DNA from 3 places in the Pantoea deleyi genome. Region 2 is predicted to be linked to each of the others. Evidence: predicted binding sites of a transcription regulator. Region 2 holds the regulator's gene; each other region holds the start of a gene.

Region 1 (4,176 bases), 430 kb from region 2:
GCATGCGCAAGCCGATCCAGCTGGTGTCGGGCTATCGCTCTCTGGCCACCAATAACATGCTGCGCGAGAGCGGACCTGGGGTCGCCAAGCACAGCTATCACACCAAAGGTCAGGCGATGGATTTTCATATTGAAGGGGTTTCGTTAGCGAATGTACGCAAAGCGGCGTTATCTCTGCGCGCCGGTGGTGTAGGATATTACCCCCGCAGTAACTTTGTGCACATTGACACCGGGCCGGTCAGGCACTGGTAACGACACCGGCAACGCTGCGTGAGCCGGTCATGGAGCGTTATGAATTATCACATTATTCCTGTTACAGCCTTTGCTCAGAACTGTTCCGTTATCTGGTGCGAGACCACGCGTGAAGCCGCGCTGGTCGACCCCGGCGGCGATGCTGAACTGATTAAGCAAACGCTGGAACAGCTTAGTCTCAAACCCGCTCAGATCCTGCTGACGCATGGCCATCTGGATCATGTCGGGGCCGCCGTGGAGCTGGCCGCCTTCTATGACGTTCAGATTGTGGGGCCGCAAAAGCGCGATGCTTTCTGGCTGGAAGCGTTGCCCACGCAGAGCCGGATGTTCGGACTGGAAGAGTGCGCGCCTTTTACCCCCGATCGCTGGCTGGAAGAGGGCGAGAGCGTGCAGGTCGGTCTGACCACGCTGGAGGTGCTGCACTGTCCGGGACACTCGCCCGGACATGTTGTGTTCTTTGATCGTCCATGGCGCTTGCTGATCTCCGGTGACGTCATTTTCAATGGCGGCATCGGGCGCACTGACTTCCCGCAGGGCGATCATCAGCAGTTAATCGCGGCTATCCGCAGCAAACTGCTGCCGCTGGGCGATGATGTGACGTTTCTGCCCGGTCACGGCCCGATCTCCACGCTGGGTCATGAACGCATCAGCAACCCTTTCCTGCAGTAAAAAAACGCCTTTTTCCTGCCATAAAAAAATGGGCCATCCGGCCCATTTTTTGTTTCGTCGTCTGCGTTACAGCACGGCGACAATCGCTTCACACAGCGCCGACATATTGTCTGGCGTCATGCCCGCCACGTTCACGCGGCCTGAGTTGACGGCATAGACGCCAAACTCTTCCCGCAGGCGGATCACCTGTTCTTTGGTTAAGCCGCTGAACGAGAACATACCGTTCTGTTTAATAATAAAGCTGAAATCGCGCTGTGCGCCTTTTTCCGCCAGGGTGTTTACAAACAGCTGACGCATGCGCTGGATGCGCTGACGCATATCCGACAGCTCCTGTTCCCAGATCGTGCGCAGCGTGTCATTGCCCAGGATCGTGGCGACCACCGCCGCACCATGCGCTGGCGGGTTAGAGTAGTTGGAGCGGATCGTATATTTCACCTGGCTGAACGCGGTATCGGCTACGCCCGCCTCCGCGGCCACCAGCGTGATGGCACCCACACGCTCGTTGTAGAGACCAAAGTTCTTGGAGTAAGAGCTGGCGACAATCAGCTCCTGATGTGAGGCGGCAAAGATGCGCAGACCCTCTGCGTCTTCCTCCAGACCACGGGCAAAGCCCTGGTAGGCGAAATCGAATAACGGCAGCCAGCCATTGGCCTGAGAGAGCTGCGCCAGCTGTTGCCACTGCTCTGCTGTCGGGTCAATCCCGGTCGGGTTATGGCAGCAGCCGTGGAACAGCACCACATCACCTGGCTGAACCTGCTGCAGCGACGCGATCATCCCTTCAAAGTCCAGCGAATGGGTTTCTGCGTCGTAATAGTGATAGTCACAGACTTCAAGACCGGCGGCTTTAAACACATTGTGATGATTTGGCCAGGTTGGATTGCTGATCCAGACCCGCTTCACCGTGGTCTGCGTAGCAAGAAAATCGGCTGCAACACGCAGTGCGCCTGTACCGCCCGGCGTCTGCGCGGTGCGCGCGCGGCTGGCGGTAATCAGGGGGCTCTGGTTGCCGAACAGCAGGGCCTGCGTGCAGCGGGCGAAATCCGCCAGACCATCAATGCTGAGATAGTTTTTTGTGGTTTCGTTTTCCAGCAGGTATTGCTCAGCCTTTTTAACACTGGTCAGCACCGGGGTCTTGCCGGTTTCGTCTTTATAAACGCCGATACCCAGATTGATTTTTTCAGGGCGGTCGTCGGCACGAAACAGATCGGCCAGCCCAAGAATAGGATCGGCGGGTGCAGCAGAGATCGATTCAAACATGTGTCAGGTCCATTAGCGTGAACTTAAGCAAGAGGACTCTCAGGTTAGCGCCCGACCGGGCAAATGCCAACCGTTTGCGAGACAAATTCCTGCATTTTGCGCTGCAGATGACGAGAGGAACAAACCAGAATGAAGAAGCACGGGGAAAGGTGGCGTAAAACGCGGATATCTCAAATCGCAGCCATAAAAAAACGGGGCCTGAGCCCCGTTTTTCAACATGCTGAAGCAGGATTAGAACTGGTAAACGATACCAACACCCACCACGTCGTCTGTGTTCAGATTCAGGCGGTTGTTATCATCCAGCTGGTTGATTTTGTAATCAACGTAGGTAGACATGTTTTTGTTGAAGTAGTAAGTCGCGCCAACGTCGAAGTATTTGTACAGGTCAGCATCGCCGATACCTTCGATATCTTTGCCTTTCTGCTGTACGTAAGCCAGGGATGGACGCAGACCGAAGTCGAACTGGTACTGAGCAACTAACTCAATAGTCTGAGTTTTGTTAATGGTGGCATTTGCTGAAGCAGTAGTGTTAGGTGTGGTACCAGGAATGGTAGCGGTAAAGTATGAAGAGTTACGGCCTTCACCATACATTGCTGCCAGGTAAACGTTGTTCGCATCATATTTCAGCGCGGTTGCCCAGTTCTCAGCACGTTTGCCCTGTCCGATTACGTTACCATTGACATCAGTAACACCTGCTGCCTGTGAATCAGTACGGTCGCTGCTGCTGTAAGCACCTACGATACCAACACCAATTGGTGAGGTGTAGCTGGTTGATACGCCCCAGCCGTCGCCGTTAGCACGAGTAGTATCAGTACGGTCATTTTTACCCTGATACTGAACTGCGAAGTCCCAGCCATCAACCAGGCCGAAGAAGTTGGTGTTGCGGTAGGTCAGCAGACCAGTGCTGCGGCCGTTCAGGAAGTTGTCTGAGCTGCCCCAGTCACCACCGAACACTGGCAGCATATCGGTCCAGCCGATTGCATCGTAAACCAGACCGTAGTTACGGCCGTAGTCGATTGAGCCGGCATCGCCGAATTTCAGACCGGCAAAGCCCAGACGGGTTTTGGTACCGTCACGTGCGTCATCACCTTCAGATTTGTTGGCCTGAACGTTGTATTCCCACTGGCCGTAACCGGTCAGCTGATCGTTGATCTGAGTTTCGCCTTTGAAGCCGAAGCGAACATAAGAGTTATCGCCGTCATCGCCTGCACTGTCAGAGAATGTGTGACGTGCGTCGACTTTACCGTACAGGTCCAGTTTGTTGCCGTCTTTGTTATAGATTTCGGCAGCATTGGCGGCGCCGGCGGCTAACAGAGCAGGGATAACCACTGCAAGAATATTGCGCTTCATCATTATTCATTACCCTCATTGGAGTTATTTGTACACCTGCCACTGCCGTCAGGAAATCTTTACGGAACCCTGAGCGAAGTTTGGTGTCTTCCTGTGTCTGCACGCATCTTTCCATCCCCCCCGCCGTAATTCTAGCGCGAAAATGCTACTAAACTCGTAATCTGGTTTCTAAAGGAAAATATGTATTACAAAATGTAAAAAACACGGAACTTTGTGAGACATCTCAAAATTTACAAAAATAAAAAAAGGCCGGCAGTGCCGACCTCTTTATATATATGAATTTCTTATATTTAATGCTGAAACTTAGAAACTCGCGTTGCGTGGGGTACGCGGGAAGGGGATAACATCCCTGACATTCTGTACGCCGGTAACATAGGCGATTAAACGTTCAAAGCCCAGGCCGAAACCAGAATGTGGCACGGTACCGTAGCGACGCAGGTCACGATACCACCAGTAATCTTCTTTATTCAGCCCCATCTCTTCCAGACGCGCATCCAGCACATCCAGACGCTCTTCACGCTGTGAACCGCCGATGATCTCACCGATGCCTGGCGCCAGAACATCCATCGCTGCCACGGTTTTGCCATCGTCGTTCAGACGCATATAGAACGCCTTGATGTCTTTCGGATAGTTTTTCACCACTACCGGT
Region 2 (4,176 bases):
GGCGGCTGGCCACTGCCCTTTGCCGGTGAGGCTGCTGAAGCCGGGGAAACGGCGTAAGCCTGCACAACGAAAAAGGCCGACGTGATGTCGGCCTTTTTTTATTCTGCTTCTTTAAATTTTTCTGCGGTCTCTTTAATCAGCGACTGCAGTTCGCCGCGCTGCAGCATCTCAACGATGATGTCGCAACCGCCGACCAGTTCGCCATCCACCCACAGCTGCGGGAAGGTAGGCCAGTTAGCGTATTTCGGCAGCTCGGCACGAATATCCGGGTTCTGCAGAATATCCACGTAAGCAAACCGCTCACCACAGGCTGACAGCGCCTGCACCGCCTGCGCAGAGAAACCGCAGCTAGGCAGTTTCGGGGAACCTTTCATGTACAGCAGGATCGGATTTTCTGCGATCTGGCGCTGAATTTTTTCTACAGTACTCATAATTGCCTTCCTTAATTCGCGACTTCGTGTTTGTTTATTGTAGCGACTTCGCAGCTGGACTGAAAACGAGATTTTGCCTGCTGCCCGCCTGAATAGCCATCCTGGTTAAGTTAAGCCGCAATGCGTCACGTTTCCTGATGATTAACAGTGGGTAACAGATTAATAATTCGTAATAAATTTGCTGATATAAGATGCTGAAAATGTTCATTTTCAACACAATTTCAGCGGTTACAAAGATTAATAATAAAAGACCTTACAGTTTTCAAAAGAACTGGACTAGAATGGCCTGGGCGCTGATCCTCGATCAGATTAATCTCAACTTTGTCACGGTGCGTAGTGGCCATGACAACTTAACTCATTAACGGACTATGCGTTTAATCATTACGCTTTTCATGCTGGCTTTTGCGCAACTGTTTTTCAACACCGCCGCTGCGTCGCCTCACGCGCCGGTGAACGTGAGTGCGCATAAAGCAGAGAAAAAGAGTGCGCGCGACGATGAGCGTCGCAAGCGTCGCCCCGTCAAAACGGTCTCCAAAAAACCGCGTGTCACGCCTGTTCAGAAACTTAAAACGAAAAAACAGAAAAAAGCTGAACTCACCGCGACCCAGACACCTGCTAAGAAGACCTCGCTTAAAACCGCCCGCATCAGCAAGAATCACGACAAGAAACGTTATGGTCATCAGCGTACGCTGAAAACCGCCGACGCCGACACCCGCGAAACCGGCACCATTAAAATGAGCAAATCTCACCGCCAGCGTTACCAGAAGGCGCGTGAAACGGCGATGACCAAACTGATGGGCCAGCTGGGTAAACCCTACCAGTGGGGGGGAACCTCGCCACACACCGGTTTCGACTGCAGCGGCCTGGTCTGGTACGCCTATAAGGATCTGGTGAAATTCAAAATCCCGCGTACCGCCAACGAGATGTATCACCTGCGTGACGCCGCGCCAATCAAGCGTGAGTCGCTGGAGAAAGGCGATCTGGTCTTCTTCCGCATCAATGGCCGCGGCACCGCCGACCATGTCGGCGTCTACCTGGGCGATGGCAAGTTTATTCAGTCGCCACGCACCGGTAAAGATATCCAGATCAGCGCGTTAGGGGAAGATTACTGGCAGCGCCACTACATCGGCGCCCGCCGGGTGATGACGCCAAAAACCATCCGCTGAGCCACACGACAGAAAGAAAAAAGCCGGGACAATCCCGGCTTTTTTTTATCAGTGCAGAATGGCAGTAAAACTAAAGGCCACAATCATCAGCAGACAGCCGACGGCGGTCATTAAGGCCAGTTTGAGGTCAGTACTCACAGCTTGTTCCTTAGTCACACAGTTTACAGGGTTATTCCATTTTCCCACACGACCCGGTAAAAATCTCGTTTTATCCGCCCAGCCTTGTTAGAATCCCGCCTTTGTTGCGCAACGCGCGCAACTCTGATTCCGTTTGCGCATCTTTTCAGGCGGTTTTTCCTCCGCCTGCGGTCAGATTACCGGCCAGGAACGCTGCATTTTTGCGGAAAAAACCCTGAGCAGACGCAAACGTTTAACACTACGCTTATCAGAGAGTTAGATAAGCACCGGAGTCCGATTTTCATGGCAACAATTAAAGATGTGGCAAAACGCGCTGGCGTCTCCACGACCACCGTTTCGCACGTCATCAATAAAACCCGCTTTGTGGCTGAAGAGACGCGCGAAGCGGTCTGGCAGGCGATCAAGGAACTGCACTACTCACCCAGCGCCGTGGCACGCAGCCTGAAAGTGAACCACACGCGCACGCTGGGGCTGCTGGCCACCTCAAGCGAAGCCCCCTACTTTGCTGAAATCATCGAAGCCGTCGAGAATCACTGCTTCGATAAGGGCTACACGCTGATTCTGGGCAATGCGCACAACGATCTGCAAAAGCAGCGTGCCTATCTCAGCATGATGGCGCAGAAGCGCGTGGATGGCCTGCTGGTGATGTGCTCCGAATACCCGGACGATCTGCTGCAGATGCTGGAAGAGAACCGCAACATCCCGATGGTAGTGATGGACTGGGGCGAATCCCGCGCCGACTTCACCGACACGGTGCTGGATAACGCCTTCCAGGGTGGCTATCTGGCCGGCCGCTATCTGATCGAACGCGGACACCGTGATATTGGCGCGATCCCCGGCCAGATGGAGCGCAATACCGGCGGCGGCCGCCATGCCGGTTTCCTGAAGGCGCTGGAAGAGGCGAACATTCAGCCGCGCGCGGAATGGATCGTGCAGGGTGACTTCGAGCCGGAGTCAGGCTATCAGGCGATGCAGCAGATCCTGTCGCAGAAGCAGCGCCCCACGGCGGTGTTCTGTGGCGGTGACATCATGGCGATGGGGGCGATTTGCGCCGCCGACGAGATGGGGTTGCGCGTGCCTCAGGATATTTCGGTGATCGGGTATGATAACGTGCGCAACGCCCGCTATTTCGCGCCAGCCCTGACCACGGTTCATCAGCCCAAGGCCCAGCTGGGTGAGAAGGCGCTGGATATGCTGCTGGACCGCATCACCAGCAAACGTGAAGTGTCGCAGACCATCGAGGTTCACCCGACGCTGATCGAACGCCGCTCCGTGGCCGATGGTCCGTTCCGCGACTACCGTCGTTAATCTTCGCTTAACCACTCCTGATTAAGCGTCTGCGCATCGCCCAGATAGCTGAGCAACCAGCCTGTCGCCGGTGATGCGCGATCTTCTGCCCAGCTGACGCAGCAGGGACTGTCCGGAAAGGGAACCGGCAGCGTCAGTTCGGCCAGTTCGCCGCTGTCGAGCAGCGGCCTGGCCAGATGGCCCGGCACCATCGCCACACACAAGCCCGCCTGCACACACTCCAGCCCGGTCTGCCACTCCGGCACCACCAGCCTGCGCTGATTATCCAGCGTCCACGTCATGCGGCGCGGCAGCGCCCGCGAGGTATCTTCCAGCACCAGCGACGGCCAGCTGCGCAGCGTATCGTCATCGATCTGGCTCGCCTGCGTCAGCGGATGATCGGGCGCGACCACGCAGCGCCAGTTGAGCGTGCCCATATCGCGGAAGGCAAAACGCCCCCCTACCGGTATCGCCTGGGTCGCGCCAATCGCGATCTCCACCCGCCCGTCGGCCAGCGCATCCCAGACGCCATTGAACACCTCATAACTGATGCTCAGCTCCATATCCGGAAAGTGACGATAGAAATCTTTGACCAGCTGGCGGGTGCGCTGAGGCTTGGCGATGCGGTCAACGGCGATGCTCAGCTGGCCGCGCCAGCCATTTGCCAGCTGCTGACACTGTCGGCGGGTGGCGAGCATTTTTTTGATGACGCTGCGCCCTTCGCGGACGAAATGTTCCCCTGCCGGGGTCAATACCACTTCCCGATGCTGACGCTCGAACAGCGGCACCGCCAGCCAGGTCTCCAGCTGACGCACAGTATAGCTGATGGCAGAGGGCACCCGATGCAACTCCTGCGCGGCCGCGCTGAAGCTGCCGCCGCGCGCCACGGCGTCAACCACCTCTAATGCATATTCGGACCACATAATCTGCCTTCAAAATTTTTAACAGCAATCGGCAAATATTAGCGTTTCACAGCGGCAAACGCACCTTTTACACTCTGCCGCGTTCATCCTGCAAAAATGAGAATCAGATGTTATCGAATAAAGGATTTATGCCCTATCTTGCCCTGCTGAGTATGCTGGGCTTTCTGGCCACGGATATGTACCTGCCCGCCTTCGGAGCGATGCAGCAGAGCTTTAATACCTCGCCCGGCC
Region 3 (4,176 bases), 750 kb from region 2:
AAACGCCACGAACGTCCGCCCATGACCAATGTGACAGAGGTCATACACCGTGATGCCGCAAACATACATCCCGATTTTACCGGCATGAATGGGTTTGAATTCCTCTTTCTGTCGACTCAGGGTGTTATAAATCTTAAGCATTGAACGGTTCCGTTTTCGCGTGTGGTTGACACTTTTAAGTATCCAGACATTGTGCCGTATTTTTATCGCTCGCGCGACGCAAAGCAAGCCAACTGCGCCGCGCTGCTGACGCGTCATCGGAAATTATGATATAAGAACCGTCGACTAAAAGGGGTACGCCAGATAACAGAGCGACCTCAGCTACTGATCACAACCTTTACAGGACAACAAAAATGGTAACTTTCCAGACGAACCATGGCGATATCGTAATCAAAACTTTCGATGATAAAGCGCCGGCCACCGTACAGAACTTCCTGGATTACTGCCGTGAAGGTTTTTACGACAACACTATTTTCCACCGTGTCATCAACGGCTTTATGATCCAGGGCGGCGGTTTCGAACCCGGCATGAAGCAGAAAGAAACCAAAGCTGAAATCAAAAACGAAGCGAACAACGGCCTGAAAAACACCAAAGGTACGCTGGCTATGGCGCGTACCTCTGCGCCGCACTCTGCGACCGCACAGTTCTTCATCAACGTCGCTGACAACGACTTCCTGAACTTCCGTGATGAAAGCGTTCAGGGCTGGGGCTACTGCGTGTTTGCAGAAGTGGTTGAAGGCATGGATGTGGTAGAGAAGATCAAAGCCGTCTCTACCGGCCGCAGCGGTATGCACCAGGATGTGCCAAAAGATGACGTCGTTATCCAGAAAGTGACCGTCAGCGAGTAATGTCGCGCACGCTGTTTATCGCAGATCTCCATCTGTGTCAGGAAGAACCGGCGATTACCGCCGGTTTTCTGCATTTTTTAGCGCGCGAAGCTCCTCACTGCGACGCGCTCTATATTCTCGGCGATCTGTTTGAAGCCTGGATAGGCGATGACGATCCCAATCCGCTGCATCAGCAGGTTGCCGATGCCCTGCGCGCCCTGCCGGTGCCGGTTTACTTTATTCATGGCAACCGCGATTTCCTGCTGGGCCGCCGCTTTGCACGGGCCAGCAACATGACGCTGCTGCCGGAAGAGCAGGTCTTGACGCTCTACGGTCAGCGCGTACTGATCATGCACGGTGATACGCTCTGCACGGACGACGCGGGGTATCTGCGCTTTCGCGCCAAAGTACATAATCCCTGGATCCAGCGGCTCTTTCTGGCGCTGCCTCTGCGGATCCGCAAGCGGATTGCCGCGCGGATGCGGGCCGACAGCAAACAGGCTAACCAGCACAAATCTCAGAGCATCATGGATGTGAACCCGGATGCGGTCGTCGCAACCCTGCAGCGCCACCAGGTGCCGCTGCTGATCCATGGCCACACTCACCGCCCGGCAATTCATACGCTGGAAGTGCAGGGCGAAACGGCACAGCGCGCGGTACTGGGTGCCTGGCACGAACGGGGTTCCATGATTCAGCTCGACGCCAGTGGCATTCAGCTCACTGAATTTGACTTCTGATCGGCCGTCAAACCGACGGCATTAAGCGTGACGCAACCGTTTTCCTTCCGCGTCTGTCATGCTATTCTCGGTGCCCTTCAAAACCTGTCCGCCCGGCCAGGTCTGTTTGTTCATCCACAGGAGTTGACCGCATGTCATCCAACGCCCCGGCTCGCATCGCCATTGTTATGGGTTCCAGAAGTGACTGGGCCACCATGCAGTTCGCCGCTGACATTCTTACCAGCCTGGACGTCCCTTTTCATGTTGAAGTGGTCTCTGCGCACCGCACCCCGGATAAACTGTTCAGCTTCGCCGAAACCGCGGCGGACAACGGTTTTCAGGTGATTATCGCGGGTGCAGGTGGCGCAGCCCATCTGCCGGGGATGCTGGCAGCCAAAACCCTGGTGCCGGTGCTGGGTGTACCGGTGCAGAGCGCGGCGCTGAGCGGCGTCGATAGTCTCTACTCGATCGTGCAGATGCCGCGCGGTATTCCGGTTGGCACGCTGGCGATCGGTAAAGCCGGTGCCGCCAATGCCGCCCTGCTGGCGGCGCAGATTCTGGCGCTGCATGACAGCGCGCTGGCCTCACGTCTCGACACCTGGCGTCAGAGCCAGACCGATGAGGTGCTTAACCACCCCGATCCGCGGGAGGAAGCATGAAGCCGGTTTGCGTACTGGGCAACGGCCAGTTAGGTCGTATGTTGCGCCAGGCGGGTGAACCTCTGGGCATCGCCGTTTATCCGGTAGGTCTGGACGCCGATCCTGCCGCCCTGCCGATCGCCGACAGCGTGATCACCGCCGAGATCGAACGCTGGCCGGAGACCGCGCTGACGCGCGAGCTGGCCAGCCATCCGGCCTTTGTTAACCGCGATATTTTTCCACGTCTGGCCGATCGTCTGACGCAGAAGCAGCTGCTGGACGAGCTTGGCCTGGCCACTGCGCCCTGGCAGTTGCTGTCGGACAAAAGCGAATGGCCGGCGGTGTTTGACACCCTGGGCGAGCTGGCGATTGTGAAAAGCCGCACTGGCGGCTACGACGGACGCGGTCAGTGGCGTCTGCGCGCCGGTGATACGGATCAGTTGCCGGATGCCTGCTATGGCGAATGCATCGTTGAACAGGGCATCAACTTTTCCGGTGAAGTCTCGCTGGTGGGTGCGCGCGGTCACGATGGCAACGTCGTGTTCTATCCGCTGACGCATAACCTGCATCAGGAGGGCATTCTGCGTACCAGCGTCGCCCTGCCTCAGGCCGATCGGGCACAGCAGCAGCAGGCTGAAGCGATGCTGAGTGCGATTATGCATGCGCTGAACTATGTTGGCGTTATGGCGATGGAGTGCTTTATCACGCCTGACGGACTGCTGATCAATGAGCTGGCACCGCGTGTCCATAACAGTGGCCACTGGACGCAGAATGGCGCCTCGATCAGCCAGTTTGAGCTGCATCTGCGCGCCATTCTCAGTCTGCCGCTGCCGCAGCCGGTGGTCTTTGCGCCGTCGGTGATGGTCAACCTGATTGGTACCGATGTGAATCTCAGCTGGCTCCAGCAGCCGCTGGTGCATCTGCACTGGTATGACAAAGAGGTACGTCCGGGCCGTAAAGTGGGTCATCTCAATCTGACCGACGGCGACACAGAACGGCTTAAGGCGGCGCTGAACGCGCTGGTGCCGCAGCTGCCCGCTGAGTACGCCAGCGGTATTGCGTGGGCAGTTAAGACGCTCTGATCGCCCCGATCCGCCTCACAGGGCGGCCTGACCGGGCCGCTCAGCGTGATGGCAACGTTCTCTGTCAGTCAGGAGAACATCGCAAAGACGGCACCCTGCCGGCCACCGGTGATAACGCACCTCCTTCCTGAGGTGCGTCCCTTTCCGGAGTAATGCGCTGCGTTCCATCCTTCCCGCAGGACGCCTGCATCCGGTTTCACCCTGCTAATCGCCAGAGCGGTAACGAGCGGGCTGTCTCGCCCTGAACCCGGCCGCTACGCCGCATCAAACTTCCTGAACAGAGCTTTTCCTTTCAGTAACCGGATTCCCAGCCAGCCGCCGCAGAGGGATAACAGCAGCGCGCCGCACAACGGCAGCGCCAGCCAGAGCGTCCAGTCGGGCTGCCACGGGAAGTCAAAGATTCGGGTCTGTAATCCCCACAGCGCCGCTTCTGCTCCCATCGCCGCCGCAACGCCGGAGACCACGCCGAGCAGAGCAAACTCGTACCACAGCGTCGTGCGCAGCAGGCGTTTACCGGCCCCCAGCGTGCGATAGACGACCAGCTCCTGCCGACGCTGACGCATCCCGACCTGAATCTGCGCCAGCAGCAGCAGCAGACCGCAGGCGGTGACCAGCACCACCATGATCTCCAGTGCCTGGCTGACCTGCGTCAGCACCTGACCGATCTGCCGCATAATGCTGCCGATATCCAGCAGACTCAGCGTCGGAAAGGCGCGGTTCAGCTGGGCCAGCAGCGCCGGATCGGCTGCCATCCGGAAGCTGGTGAGCCAGGTCTGCGGCTGGCTGTCCAGCGCCCCCGGCGGGAAAATAAAGAAGAAGTTCGGCTTCAGGCTCTCCCAGTCCACTTTACGCAGGCTGGAGATGCGGGCAGTAAAGGTCTGCGTATCGCCTTCGAACGTCAGGGTATCACCGA

The links. Region 2 encodes PurR, which represses purine synthesis genes. Its sites were predicted from a motif close to CANGCAAACGTTTGCNTG; they were not measured.
Region 1: the regulator PurR is predicted to act here: its motif matches at 2,241-2,258, upstream of J1C59_RS12370 (amino acid aminotransferase).
Region 3: the regulator PurR is predicted to act here: its motif matches at 1,594-1,611, upstream of purE (5-(carboxyamino)imidazole ribonucleotide mutase).

Annotation. Positions count from the first base shown of each region.
Region 1 is NZ_CP071405.1:2,611,730-2,615,905, reverse strand. It holds gene mepK (peptidoglycan L,D-endopeptidase MepK) at 1-251, shown strand, start outside; gene J1C59_RS12375 (MBL fold metallo-hydrolase) at 291-920, shown strand; gene J1C59_RS12370 (amino acid aminotransferase) at 987-2,177, opposite strand; gene J1C59_RS12365 (porin) at 2,409-3,530, opposite strand; gene asnS (asparagine--tRNA ligase) at 3,831-4,176, opposite strand, start outside.
Region 2 is NZ_CP071405.1:2,177,092-2,181,267, forward strand. It holds gene rnt (ribonuclease T) at 1-57, shown strand, start outside; gene J1C59_RS10225 (Grx4 family monothiol glutaredoxin) at 99-434, opposite strand; gene J1C59_RS10230 (C40 family peptidase) at 800-1,597, shown strand; gene cydH (cytochrome bd-I oxidase subunit CydH) at 1,646-1,735, opposite strand; gene purR (HTH-type transcriptional repressor PurR) at 2,018-3,043, shown strand; gene punR (DNA-binding transcriptional activator PunR) at 3,040-3,945, opposite strand; gene punC (purine nucleoside transporter PunC) at 4,053-4,176, shown strand, end outside.
Region 3 is NZ_CP071405.1:2,925,569-2,929,744, forward strand. It holds gene cysS (cysteine--tRNA ligase) at 1-141, opposite strand, end outside; gene ppiB (peptidylprolyl isomerase B) at 354-848, shown strand; gene lpxH (UDP-2,3-diacylglucosamine diphosphatase) at 848-1,564, shown strand; gene purE (5-(carboxyamino)imidazole ribonucleotide mutase) at 1,696-2,202, shown strand; gene purK (5-(carboxyamino)imidazole ribonucleotide synthase) at 2,199-3,263, shown strand; gene ybbP (putative ABC transporter permease subunit YbbP) at 3,518-4,176, opposite strand, start outside.